2 linked regions of the Aromatoleum petrolei genome follow. The protein of the gene in region 1 interacts with the protein of each later gene in a pairwise test. Links are inferred from orthologs where the notes say so. Each region holds a gene or a part of one and is shown in the gene's direction. Other genes may lie near its edges.

Evidence for each region. The genes of interacting proteins can lie anywhere in the genome.
Region 2: the proteins of ileS (region 1) and ToN1_RS21340 interact in binary tests that used the Escherichia coli proteins (3 or more experiments, as listed by UniProt). The link is inferred for Aromatoleum petrolei from one-to-one orthologs.

Annotation. Positions count from the first base shown.
Region 1 is NZ_CP059560.1:1,222,165-1,230,621, forward strand. The notes cover bases 2,073-5,427. They hold ileS (isoleucine--tRNA ligase), read left to right. Parts: upstream 2,073-2,407; coding sequence 2,408-5,227; downstream 5,228-5,427. Other genes in these bases: ToN1_RS05540 (bifunctional riboflavin kinase/FAD synthetase), read left to right, coding at 2,073-2,383; lspA (signal peptidase II), read left to right, coding at 5,220-5,427. In the rest of the region: tRNA (adenosine(37)-N6)-threonylcarbamoyltransferase complex ATPase subunit type 1 TsaE, read left to right, coding at 1-1; ToN1_RS05535 (N-acetylmuramoyl-L-alanine amidase), read left to right, coding at 1-1,314; more of ToN1_RS05540, read left to right, coding at 1,433-2,072; more of lspA, read left to right, coding at 5,428-5,768; ToN1_RS05555 (FKBP-type peptidyl-prolyl cis-trans isomerase), read left to right, coding at 5,765-6,193; ispH (4-hydroxy-3-methylbut-2-enyl diphosphate reductase), read left to right, coding at 6,233-7,171; ToN1_RS05565 (efflux RND transporter periplasmic adaptor subunit), read left to right, coding at 7,401-8,457. UniProt on the Escherichia coli protein: Catalyzes the attachment of isoleucine to tRNA(Ile). As IleRS can inadvertently accommodate and process structurally similar amino acids such as valine, to avoid such errors it has two additional distinct tRNA(Ile)-dependent editing activities.
Region 2 is NZ_CP059560.1:4,649,242-4,654,499, reverse strand. The notes cover bases 2,312-5,258. They hold ToN1_RS21340 (ABC transporter substrate-binding protein), read left to right. Parts: upstream 2,312-3,292; coding sequence 3,293-4,225; downstream 4,226-5,258. Other genes in these bases: ToN1_RS21335 (carbohydrate kinase family protein), read left to right, coding at 4,270-5,202; ToN1_RS21345 (ABC transporter permease subunit), read left to right, coding at 2,312-3,195. Outside these bases: ToN1_RS21355 (ROK family transcriptional regulator), read left to right, coding at 1-562; ToN1_RS21350 (sugar ABC transporter ATP-binding protein), read left to right, coding at 552-2,123; more of ToN1_RS21345, read left to right, coding at 2,170-2,311. UniProt on the Escherichia coli protein: Part of the ABC transporter complex RbsABC involved in ribose import. Binds ribose. Also serves as the primary chemoreceptor for chemotaxis.

The DNA of each region.
Region 1 (8,457 bases):
ACTACCGCACCCGGCTTGACGCGGCGCGACCTGCTGAAATTCGCCGGCGCCACGCTCGCGCTGCTCGTCAGCCCGGTCGGCATGGCCGCGACCAGCCTCCTCGCGGTGCGCGTGTGGCCCGCGGCGGAATACACCCGCATCACGATCGAAGGCAACTCGCAGCTCAAGTTCACCCACCTGCTCGTCACCGATCCGCACCGCCTCGTGGTCGACCTCGAAGGGGTCGAGTTCGACAGCGTGCTGCAGTCGCTGCCGTCCAAGGTCCTCGAGTCCGACCCCTACATCAGGCTGATCCGCGCCGGCCGCAACCGGCCCGGCGTGGTTCGCCTCGTCGTCGAACTGAAGAGCGAGATCAACCCACAGGTGTTTACCCTCGCGCCGGTCGGCAACTACGGCCACCGCCTGGTGCTGGACCTGTACCCCACCACACCGGTCGATCCCCTGTTGGCGCTGATCGAGAAGTCCTCCCCCATGGATGCCGCGGTGGGACAAACGGGCGACGCACAGACGGCTGCGGATGCACCGGCACAGATCGCCCGCCCCGACAGCGCTGAACAGGTTTCGGGCTCGCGACGTTCCGCACGCCCGGCCGCCAACCGTCTCGTCACCATCGTGCTCGACCCCGGCCACGGTGGCGAAGACCCGGGCGCGGTCGGCGCACGCGGCAGCTACGAGAAGAACGTCACGCTATCGATCGCGCGCCGCCTGAAACAGAAGATCGACGCCGAGCCGAACATGCGCGCAGTGCTCACGCGCGACGGCGACTACTTCGTACCGCTGGGCCAGCGCGTCACGCGCGCCCGGCGCGTGCAGTCCGACCTCTTCGTGTCGATCCACGCCGACGCCTTCGTGCGCCCCGACGCGCGCGGCAGCTCCGTCTTCGTCCTGTCGGAAAGCGGCGCATCGAGTTCGGCCGCACGCTGGCTCGCGCAGAAGGAAAACGACGCCGACCTCATCGGCGGCGTGAACCTCGCCAGGCAGGACGGCCACCTCGCGCGCACCCTGCTCGACCTGTCGCAGACCGCCACGATCAACGACAGCCTCAAACTCGGCAAGGCCGTGCTCAGCGAACTGGGCGACATCAACAAGTTGCACAAGACCCACGTCGAGCAGGCCGGCTTCGCCGTGCTGAAGGCCCCGGACATCCCGTCCATCCTCGTGGAAACGGCGTTCATCAGCAATCCCGAGGAAGAACAGCGGCTCAACGACGAGGCCTACCAGGACAAGATGGCGAACGCGATCCTGCGCGGCCTGCGCGCCTATTTCCGAGAGAATCCGCCGCTCGGCCGCACCAAGGTCGCACGCCTCGACTGATCGCCGCGACGCCGGCACGGACGGCCGCTTCCCGCTCGTGGCGTTCCCGCAAACACCTTCAGCGCCCGCCCCAGAGCGAGCGCGTTGCCGTTATAATTACGGCTTTTTTCAGGCGGTTATGCAGGTTTTTCGCGGGATTCCCGGGCACGCCGCACACCCCTCGGTGCTCACCATCGGCAATTTCGACGGCGTGCATCGCGGCCATCAGGCGCTGCTCCAGATGCTCATGAACACCGCGCGCGCAATGTCGCTGCCGGCGGTGGTGATGACGTTCGAGCCGCATCCGCGCGAATACTTCTCGCCAGATGACGCCCCCGCCCGCCTCGCATCGCTGCGTGAAAAACTGCTGCTACTCGCCGCCGCCGGCGTCGACCGCGTCCACGTCTGCCGTTTCGATTCCCGCTTTGCCGCCGTGACGGCCGACCAGTTCATCAATGACATTCTCGTGCGCGGCCTCGGCGTGCGCCACCTCATCATCGGCGACGACTTCCGCTTCGGCGCACGCCGGCACGGCGACTTCGGGCTGCTCAAGCAACGCGGCGCGCAACAGGGTTTCGTCGTAGAGGCGATGCCCACGCTGGACGTCGCGGGCGAACGCGCCTCCAGCTCCGCCGTGCGCGAGGCGCTCGCCGACGGCGATCTCGCCCACGCCGCACGCCTGCTCGGTCGCCCCTACAGCATCGCCGGACGCGTCATCCGCGGCGACCAGATCGGCCGCCAGCTCGGATTCCCGACCGCCAACATCCAGATGAAGCATCGCCGTCCCGCGCTTGCGGGCGTGTTCGCGGTGAGCGTCGAAGGCCTCGGCGAAAGCCCGGTTGCCGGCGTCGCCAATATCGGCGTGCGACCGTCCGTGACCAGCGCCGGCAAGCCCACGCTCGAAGTTCACCTCTTCGACTGGATGCGCGACTGCTATGACGCCCACCTGCGTGTGCACTTCATGAAAAAACTGCGCGACGAAACGAAGTTCGCTTCGCTCGACGCTCTCAAGGCCCAGATCGCCAAGGACGCGGCCGACGCCCGCGCCTGGTTTGCCGAAAATCCTGTCTGCCCCACCAATTGCCCCTGATTGCCTTCGAGGCCCGAACCCACCATGGCTGACTACCGCAAGACGCTCAACCTGCCCGACACTCTCTTCCCGATGCGCGGCGACCTCGCCAAGCGGGAGCCGGGCTGGATCGCCGCCTGGCAACAGAAGAAGCTCTACCAGAAGATCCGCAAGGCCTCGGCCGGCCGTCCGAAGTTCATCCTGCACGACGGCCCCCCGTACGCGAACGGCGACATCCACATCGGCCACGCGGTGAACAAGATCCTCAAGGACATCATCGTCCGCTCGAAGACCATGGCCGGCTTCGACGCCCCCTATGTGCCGGGCTGGGACTGTCACGGCCTGCCGATCGAGCACCAGATCGAGAAGCAGCACGGCAAGCACCTGCCCGCCGACCGCGCGCGCGAGCTGTGCCGCGACTACGCCGGCGAACAGATCGAACGACAGAAGAAGGACTTCATCCGTCTGGGCGTGCTCGGCGACTGGGACAATCCCTACCGCACGATGCAATTCTCGAATGAAGCCGACGAGATCCGCGCGCTCGGCGAGATGTACCGCAAGGGCTTCCTGTTCAAGGGACTGAAGCCGGTTAACTGGTGCTTCGACTGCGGCTCGGCGCTCGCCGAAGCCGAGGTCGAATACCAGGACAAGAAGTCGCCCGCGATCGACGTCGGCTTCCTGCTCACCGACGCGGATCGCCCCAAGCTCGCCCGCGCCTTCGGGCTCGACACCCTGCCCGAGCAGCCGGTGTACATCGTGATCTGGACCACGACCCCGTGGACGATCCCGTCGAACCAAGCGCTCAACGTCCATCCCGAGCTCATGTACGAGCTGATCGAGACGCCCAAGGGCCTCGTGATCCTCGCCGCCGAACTTCGTGCATCGGCCCTCGAACGCTACCAGCTCGAAGGCCGCGTGCTCGCCGCCGCCCGCGGCGTCGCGCTCGACCGCATCCAGTTCCGCCACCCCTTCTACGACCGTGTCTCGCCGATCTTCCTCGGCGACTACGTCGCGGCCGACGCCGGCACCGGCATCGTGCATAGCGCGCCCGCCTACGGCCTGGACGACTTCCAGTCGTGCATGCGCTACGGCATGCGCAATGACGAGATCCTCAATCCGGTGCAGGGCGACGGCGTGTTCCACGAGAGCCTGCCCTTCTTCGGCGGTCTGTCGGTATGGGACGCCAACCCGAAAATCGTCGAGAAGCTCGCCGAGGTCGGCAGCCTCTTCGCTTCGGGCAATCTCACGCACAGCTACATGCATTGCTGGCGCCACAAGACGCCGGTCATCTACCGCGCCACCACCCAATGGTTCGTCGGCATGGACCGCGTGCCCGGCCGCGAGGCGATCGAACCGGGCGCCCCGACGCTGCGCGAACTCGCGCTCAAGGCCATCGACGACACCCAGTTCTTCCCGTCCTGGGGCAAGGCACGCCTGCACTCGATGATCGCCAACCGTCCCGACTGGTGCGTGTCGCGCCAGCGCAACTGGGGCGTGCCGATCCCGCTGTTCCTCGACAAGGAAACCGGCGAACCGCATCCGAACAGCCTCGAACTGGTCGAAGAGGTCGCCAAACGGGTCGAAAAGGAAGGGATCGACGCCTGGTTCAAGCTCGAACCCGGCGAACTCCTCGGTGCAGAGGCCGCGCAATACGACAAAATGCGCGACACCCTCGACGTCTGGTTCGATTCCGGCACCACCCACTGGACGGTACTGCGCGGTTCGCACACCGACGTCAGCCGTTGGCCAGCGGACCTCTACCTCGAGGGCTCCGACCAGCACCGCGGCTGGTTCCATTCCTCGCTGCTCACCGGCTGCGCACTGGACGGCCGCGCCCCTTACGACGGCCTGCTGACCCACGGATTCGTGGTCGACGGCCAGGGCAAGAAAATGTCCAAATCGAAAGGCAACGTCGTCGCCCCGCAAGAAGTCTCCGACAAGCTCGGAGCCGAGATCCTGCGCCTGTGGGTCGCCGCCACCGACTACTCGGGCGAGCTGACGATCTCCAAGGAGATCCTCGACCGCGTCGTCGAAGTCTATCGCCGCCTGCGCAACACCCTGCGCTTCCTGCTCGCCAACACCGCCGACTTCGACATCGCCAAGGACGCCGTGCCGGTCGCCGAGTGGCTCGACATCGACCACTACGCGCTCGCGCTGACGCAGCGCCTGCAGGAACAGGTCACCGCCGACTACGCGCGCTACGAGTTCCACAAGATCGTCCAGGCGCTGCAGAACTTCGCTGCCGAAGACCTCGGCGCGTTCTACCTCGACATCCTCAAGGACCGCCTGTACACGACCAAGGCGGACTCGCGCGCACGCCGCGCCGCGCAGACCGCCCTGTGGCACATCACTCAGGCCCTTATCCGCATGATGGCGCCCATCCTGTCCTTCACTGCTGAAGAGATCTGGTCGCTGATCGGCCAGGACAAGGAAGACAGCGTGATGCTTCACACCTGGCACGAACTGCCCGCGCTCGGCGACACCGAAGCGCTCGTTGCGCGCTGGACGCTGATCCGCGAGGAACGCGCCAAGGTGCAGAAGGTTCTCGAGGGCCTGCGCACGGAAGGCCGGATCGGCGCTTCGCTGCAGGCCGAGGTCGTCGTACGCGCGAGCGGCACGAAACACGATGCGCTGGCAAGCCTGGACGAGGATCTGCGCTTCGTGCTGATCACCTCGCGCGCCGAACTCGTGCGCGCCGCCGACGAGGCCGCCGAAGGGATCGACGCGAGCGCGTCCGGACACGCCAAGTGCGGCCGTTGCTGGCACTTCCGTACCGACGTCGGCAGCCACGCCGAGCACCCCGAACTGTGCGGCCGCTGCCACGACAACCTCTTCGGCGCCGGGGAAACGCGCGTCCATGCGTGATTCCGCCGCGGCCCCGCAGGCGACCGGCAGCGCCCCCGCGCTGACGCGCCGCTTCTTCGGCTGGCTGGAACTCGCGGCGCTGGTGATCGTCCTCGACCAGTTGACGAAATGGCTCGTGCTGTCGCAGCTCGACTTCGGCGAGGCCATTCCGGTCACGGGTTTCTTCCAACTCGTGCTGGTGTTCAACCCGGGCGCCGCGTTCAGCTTCCTGGCCGACCATTCCGGATGGCAGCGCTGGTTCTTCGTCATCCTCGCGCTCGGCGTCAGCGGCTGGCTCCTTGCACTGCTGCGCCATCACCATCGCGAGACCCTGCTGCCGCTGGCCTTCAGCCTGCTGATCGGCGGCGCACTGGGCAACGTCATCGACCGCCTGGTTCACGGCGCCGTCGTCGACTTCCTCTACTTCCACGTCGGTCGCTACGGCTGGCCGGCCTTCAACCTGGCTGACTCGGCGATCACCGTCGGGGTCGCCCTGATGCTGTGGGCGCAGTTCCGCGCCCCGCGCACCACCAGCAACACCAATCCGGAGAACCCCTCGTGACGCAGACCGTCCAACCGAACAGCCTCGTAACGCTGCACTACCGCATCGCCCTCGAAAACGGCCAGCCGCTGATCAGCACTTTCGAGGGCACGCCTGCGACCCTGCAGCTCGGATGCGGCGACCTCCTCCCGAGTCTCGAGCGCGTGCTCGAAGGCCTGGAGGTGGGCACCCACCAGCAGTTCACGCTGGCGCCGGAACAGGCTTTCGGCCCCTACAACCCGGACCTCGTCGAGCACGTGAAGCGCGAACACATGCCGGAAGAGGAAATCGAACCGATGACGATCATGGAATTCGGCGCACCCGATGGCACCCGCTACTCCGGCCTCGTGCGTGAAATCGACGACGTCCGCGCAATCGTCGACTTCAACCACCCGCTCGCCGGCAAGACGATCCGCTTCGAGGTCGAAGTCATCGGTGTCCTCTGACGCCGCAGGCGGCCGGCCCCAACCCACACAGAGGTCAAGATGAACGATTCCGAAATCCTGCTCGCCAATCCGCGCGGCTTCTGCGCCGGGGTGGAACGGGCGATCGAGATCGTCGAACGCGCACTGGCGCGCTTCGGCGCACCGATCTACGTGCGCCACGAAGTCGTGCATAACAAGTTCGTCGTCGACGACCTGCGCGCCAAGGGCGCGGTGTTCGTCGAGGAGCTCGACGAGGTTCCCGCCGGCAGCACCGTCATCTTCAGCGCCCACGGCGTGCCCCAGGCGGTGCGAGCGGAGGCCGAGAAGCGCGGCCTGCGCGTGTTCGACGCCACCTGCCCGCTCGTCACCAAGGTGCATATCGAGGTCGCACGCATGCGCGAACAGGGCCGCGAGCTCGTCATGATCGGGCACAAGGGCCACCCCGAAGTCGAAGGCACGATGGGACAGGTGAAGGACGGCATCCATCTCGTCGAAAAGGTCGAGGACGTCGCAACGCTGCAGGTCGCCGACCCCGACAAGCTCGCCTACGTGACGCAGACCACCCTGTCGGTGGATGACGCGGCGACCCTCGTCGCTGCGCTGCGCGAACGCTTCCCGGCGATCGTCGGCCCGAAGAAGGACGACATCTGCTACGCGACACAGAACCGGCAGGACGCGGTCAAGTTCATGGCCCCGCGCGTCGACATCGTCTTCGTCGTCGGCTCGCGCAACAGCTCCAACTCCAACCGCCTGCGCGAAGTCGCCGAGTTGCTCGGTGTGCCCGCCTATCTGATCGACAACGCCGAAGGCATCGACCCGGCGTGGATTGCGGGACGGAACCGCATCGGCGTGACGGCCGGAGCCTCCGCCCCGGAGGTGCTGGTCGACGCCGTCATTGAACGCCTCAAGGCCCTTGGCGGCGGCTCGGTGCGCACTCTCGAAGGCGTTCCCGAGCGAGTCACCTTCCCGCTGCCTAAGGAGCTGCAGGCCGACGCCTGAGCACGTACACCTGCCGGGCTCCTCCAGAGGGGGATCCGCGGCGGGCCGGCAACCCCTTCCGCCTGCGCGCACGTGTTGCCAAGCCGCGAACAAGAGGGCTAAATATGCCGTTATCGCGCATCGTGCGGCAGCTGACCGCCCCCCTCGACCGCGCGTCCAGATACACCACTACCGGCGTGTCGCTCGAGCCGGGGTGACATCCAGCAGCCCCAGGGGAGCCCCTCCCGCGATGAAACGCAGACATTCCGAACGGCTGACGGTACTGTTGCCGACCATTGCGCTCGCCATCCTCGGGGCGTGCAGCGCACCGAATGCCGATACGCCGCAGAGCTCACCCAATGCGGCGACCTCCGCCGCCCGACCGGCCCTCACGGTCGAAGTCACCATCCCTCAGCCCGTCGCATGGAGCCGATCGATTCCCGCGACCGGCAATGTCGCCGCATGGCAGGAGACGATCGTCGGCAGCGAGATCGGTGGGCTGCGCATCGCGCAGGTGCATGCGAATGTCGGCGACCGCGTGACCAAGGGGCAGATACTCGTGACGCTCGACGACGCCGTCGTGCAGGCCGATCTCGCCCAGGCGCGCGCCCAGCTCCAGGAGGCTCGCGCGATGCACGCCGAAGCGCGCGCCAACGGAGACCGCGCGCGGCGTTTCCAGCCGACGGGCATGATGAGCGAGCAACAGGTCACGCAATACCTGACGGCCGAACAGACCGCCAAGTCGCGCATCGAGCTCGCCGCTGCGCGCGTCCAGCTGGCCGAACTGCGCGTCCGCCAGACCCGCATCCTGGCGCCCGACGATGCGCTCATCTCCGGCCGTGCAGCGACGGTGGGAACCGTCCCGCAGGCGGGACAGGAACTCTACCGCCTCATCCTTCAGGGCCGCCTCGAGTGGCGCGCCGAGGTCGCGGCCGAAGACATCGGCCAGATCCGTTCCGGCGACGCGGCGAAGCTCAAACTTGCCGGCGGAGAAACCGTGAGCGGTCGTGTGCGCAGCATCGCCCCCTCGATCGACCCGCAGACGCGCAACGGGATCGTTTATGTCGATCTCGACCAAAGCGGGGCAAAGGCGGGCATGTTCGCCAATGGCGAAATCATCCCGCTCGCCCAGGAGCTCGCCCACGCACTCAGCCTGCCGCAATCGGCCGTGCTCCTGCGCGATGGCTTCTCCTACGTCTTCCGGATCGGCTCCGACAGAAAGCTGGCGCAAGTTCGCGTGACGCCCGGTCGGCGGCGGGGTGACAGCATGGAGATCCTCGCCGGCATTGCCGAAGGCGAGCGCTTCG
Region 2 (5,258 bases), 3.4 Mb from region 1 along the record:
CTGCGGCGTCGCGCTCAATGGCGACTGCCTGCGTGGCGTCACCGGCAACGCCGGCGACATCGCGGTCATGCCCGTGCCGCCGAGCGGCCTCGCCTCGGCGCAGGCGCCCGCGCACAAGTGGGACATGCTGCTGTCGCGCGCCTCGCTCAACGCGTTGGGCCGCCATCTGCGCTACTGCGGCGCGACGGTCGAGAGCCACGCGGATCTCGAGCGCCACATCCGCGCCCATCACCCCGCCGTGGAGGAATGGATCGAGGACTGCATCGACGCCCTCGCCCCGGCCGTGCGTGCGGCGTTGTGCATGCTCGACGTGCCGGTGGTGGTGTTCGACGCGGACGTCGATGGCGGCCTGATCGACCTCTTGCAGCGCCGCCTCGCCAAGGCCCTGGCCGACAACGCGCCCGAGGCGCGCGAGGCACCCGAACTGGTGCGCGGCTCCTTCGGCTCGGACGCCGGTGCCGTGGGTGCTGCGAGCCTGCCGATGTTCTTCAGCTTCTCCCCGCGCGCCGAGATCCTCGGCAGCGTGACGCGTTCGATCGAGGATATGCGCGATGCCGACTGATACCTCAGTGACCCACTCAGTGACCCACGCTCCTCGCCCCGTGCTCGAGATGCGCGGCATCTCCAAGACCTTCCCCGGCGTGCGCGCGCTGCGCGACGTGTCGCTGACGCTCTACCCCGGCGAGGTGCATTCGCTGATGGGCGAGAACGGCGCGGGCAAGTCGACGCTGATGAAGATTCTTTCCGGCGCCTATACCGCAGACGAAGGCGGCGAGATCCGCATCGACGGCACACCTGTGGTCATCGATGGGCCGCTGTCGGCCAAGGCGCTCGGCGTCGCGGTGATCTACCAGGAACTCACGCTGTGCGCGAGCCTGACGGTGGCGGAGAACATCTACCTCGGACGTGAGCTGCGCAGCGCCGGGCGCATCAACCGCCACGCGATGGAAGCGGGCTGCGCCGGCATCCTCGAACGGCTGGGCGCCTCCTTCGGGCCGCGCACGCTGGTGAGCGACCTGTCGATCGCGGAGCGCCAGCTCGTCGAGATCGCCCGCGCGATCCACGCCGACGCGCGCATCCTGGTGATGGACGAGCCGACGACGCCGCTGTCGTCGCGCGAGACGGACCGCCTCTTCGAGCTGATCCGCCAGCTGCGCGCGGACGGGCTCGCGATCGTGTACGTGAGCCATCGCATGGCCGAGATCTACGAGCTCTCCGACCGCGTGTCGGTGCTGCGCGACGGCAGCTACGTCGGCACGCTGGACCGCGACGCGCTCTCGGCCGAGGCGCTGGTGCAGATGATGGTCGGACGCGACCTCTCCGGCTTCTACAAGAAGGACCACAAGCCCTACGAGCCGGGCGCCGTGGTGATGGCGGTGCGCGACATGCGCGACGGCAAGCGCGTGCGCGGCTGCAGCTTCGACCTGCACGCGGGCGAGGTGCTGGGCATCGCCGGCCTCGTCGGCGCGGGGCGCACGGAGCTGGCGCGCCTGATCTTCGGCGCGGACGAGCGCAGCAGCGGCGAGCTGGTCGTCGACGGCGTGCCGGTGCGGCTGAAGACGCCGCTCGACGCGATCCGCGCGGGCGTCGTGTATCTGACCGAGGATCGCAAGGGCCGCGGCCTCTTCCTCGACATGAGCGTGCGCGACAACATCAACGTGTGCGCGTGCTCCGACGACGCCCGTACCGGCGGTGTGCTGAACCTTGCGAAGGCGCGCGAGCGGGCGAAGGCGGCGATCCGCGACCTCGCGATCCGCGTGCCGAACTCGCGTGTGAATGTCGGCGCGCTGTCCGGCGGCAACCAGCAGAAGGTGCTGTTGTCGCGCCTGCTGGAGATCAAGCCGCGCGTGCTGATCCTCGACGAACCGACCCGCGGCGTCGACATCGGGGCGAAGTCGGAGATCTACCGGATCATCAACGACCTCGCGAACCGCGGCGTCGGCGTGATCGTGATTTCGAGCGAGCTGCCCGAGGTCGTCGGCACTGCCGACCGCGTGCTGGTGATGCGCGAAGGCGAAGTGGTCGGCGAACTCGGCGGCTACTCGGGCGCACCGATCACGCAGGAAGCCATCATCGAACTGGCCACCGGCGCCACCCCACAGACCCTGCCGCAGGCCGCCTGAGCGGCCCCGCGCACAAGAGCAGGAGCGACACATCATGGAGAAGACAATGAGCAACACCCCGGCCACCGCCACCACTGCCCCCAACAGCCTCGCCGGTTCGCCGCGCGCGCCCGTGCAGGCGACCCCGCGCGAGCGCTTCCAGGCCGTGATGCGCGCCGTCGGCATGCTGCCGGTGCTAATCCTGCTGGCCGCGGGCTTCGGCATCCTCGCGGAAGGCTTCCTCACGACGCAGAACCTGTCGATCGTCGCGCAGCAGGCGTCGATCAACATCGTGCTGGCGGCGGGCATGACCTTCGTGATCCTCACCGCCGGCATCGACCTGTCGGTGGGCGCCATCCTCGCAGCGGCCGCCGTGGTGTCGGTGATGGCGTCCACCTTGCCCGGCGGCGGCCTGCTCGGCGTCGCGGCGGGCCTGCTCGTGGGGCTCGTGTTCGGGCTCATCAACGGCGGTCTCGTCGCCTTCGCGAAGCTGCCGCCCTTCATCGTCACGCTCGGTGCGCTCACCGCGGTGCGCGGCATCGCCCGTTTGCTCGGCGACGACCAGACCGTGTTCAACCCCGACCTGCCCTTCGCCTTCATCGGCAACGACAACCTGCTGGGCGTGCCCTGGCTGGTGTGGATCGCCGTTGCGGTGATCGTCGGCTCGTGGTTCATCCTGCGCCGCACAGTGCTGGGCCTGCACATCTACTCGGTCGGCAGCAACCCGGAAGCGGCGCGCCTGTCGGGCATCAAGGTGTGGAAGGTGCTGCTCTTCGTCTATGCGATGTCGGGCCTGCTCGCCGGCCTCGGCGCGGTGATGACCTCGGCGCGTCTCCTCGCCGCCAACGGCCTGCAACTCGGCCAGTCCTACGAGCTCGATGCGATCGCGGCGGTGATCCTCGGCGGCACGAGCTTCGTCGGCGGCGTCGGCTCGATCGTCGGCACCCTGATCGGCGCGCTGATCATCGCGGTGCTGACCAACGGCCTCGTGCTGCTGGGCGTGTCGGACATCTGGCAATACATCATCAAGGGCCTCGTGATCATCGGCGCCGTGGCGCTGGACCGCTACCGCCAGAGCGGCGCGCGGACCTGAACGCCGCACACCCCTTCCCCGTATTCCCATCACGCTGCGGCCCGGATTCCGGTCCCGGGCCGCGGCCAGAACAAGACCGGTATCAGGAGACACCCAAATGTTCGTTCGCAAAGCACTCGTCGCCGGCGTCGCGCTGGCCTGCGCCGCCGGCATCGCCCAGGCGCGCGAGATCAAGTCGGTCGGCGTCACCGTCGGCTCGCTCGGAAACCCCTTCTTCGTGACAATCGCCAAGGGCGCCGAGGCGAAGGTGAAGGAGATGTACCCGAACGCGAAAGTCATCACCGCGTCGGCCGACTACGACCTGAACAAGCAGTTCACGCAGATCGACAACTTCATCTCGGCCGGCGTGGATCTGATCCTGCTCAACGCCGCCGACGCGAAGGCGATCGAGCCCGCGGTGAAGAAGGCGCAGAAGGCCGGCATCACCGTCGTCGCGGTGGACGTCGCCGCCGCCGGCGCCGACGCGACGGTGCAGACCGACAACGTGCAGGCCGGGCGCCTCGCGTGCGAACACATCGTGAAGAAGCTCGGCGGCAAGGGCAACGTCGTGATCCAGAACGGGCCGCAGGTGTCCGCCGTGGTCGACCGCGTGAAGGGCTGCAAGGAAGTGCTCGGCGCCGCATCGGGCATCAAGGTGCTCTCCGACGACCAGGACGGCAAGGGCTCGCGCGAGGGCGGCATGAACGTCATGCTCGGCCACCTGACGCGCTTCCAGAAGCTCGACGCCGTGTTCACGATCAACGACCCGCAGGCCATCGGCACCGATCTCGCCGCGCGCCAACTGAAGCGCAAGGGCATCGTGATCACCTCGGTCGACGGCGCACCGGACATCGAGACGGCGCTGAAGAACGACACCCAGGTCGAGGCCTCGGCGAGCCAGGATCCGTGGTTGATGGCGCAGCAGGCGGTGGTGATCGGCAACGACATCCTCAACGGCAAGAAGCCGGCGAGCCCGATGGTGCTGATCCCCTCGACGCTGGTCACGCGCGACACCATCGGCAGCTACAAGGGCTGGTCGTCGCCGCGCTGACGCCCCTCTTCACCCCACAAACCCCAACGAGACGGTTCTCCATCATGTTCCTGGTCTGCGGCGAAGCCCTGTTCGACGTCTTCATCGGTAGCGAGACCGACAACGCCCTGCATCTCGACGCGCGCCCCGGCGGCTCGCCCTTCAACGTCGCCATCGGGCTGGCGCGGCTCGGCCAGCCGGTGGCCTTCCTCAGCGGGCTGGCGAAGGACATGCTCGGCGACCGCCTCGCGCGGGTCCTGACACGCGAAGGGGTGGACACCCGCCCCTGCCCGCGTTTCGACGCGCCGACCACGCTCGGCATGATCGAACTCGACGCGGCGGGCGTGCCGCACTATGCGTTCTACGGCAACGGCGCGGCCGACCGGCTGCTCTCGGCGGCGCAGCTCCCCGAGCTCGCCCCCGAGGTCGCGGCAATCCATCTCGGCTCGTACGCGACCGTCGTCGAACCGGTCGCGAGCGCGCTCGAAACCCTCGTGCGGCGGGAGCGCGACCGCCGCCTCGTCGCCTACGACCCGAACGTGCGGCTCAACGTCGAGCCGTCGCTCGAACGCTGGCGCGAGCGCGCCGACACGCTGGCGGGCCTCGCGCATCTGGTGAAGATCAGCGACGAGGACGTGCGCCTGCTCTACGGTGAAACCGACGAGGCGGCGCTCGCGCGGCGCTGGCTCGCGGCCGGCGCGAGGCTCGTCGTGGTAACGCGCGGCGCGGACGGCGCGAGCGCGTGGAACGCCAACGGTCGCGCCAACGTGGCGGCCCCGCGCATCACGACCGTGGATACGGTGGGCGCCGGCGACACTTTCCAGTCGTCGATGCTGACGTACCTCGCCGAGACTGGCCGCTTGAACCCGGATGCGCTCACGGCGATGGACGCTCACGAGCTCGCCCGCCTCCTCACCTTCGCCGCCCGGGCCGCAGCGATCACCTGCTCGCGCCGGGGCGCGGACATGCCGCGGCGGGCGGAACTCGCCACCAGTTGAGCCGGCAAACAATTACCCTTCAGGCGACGCCGGCCGAAGCCCGGCCACTGACCTTC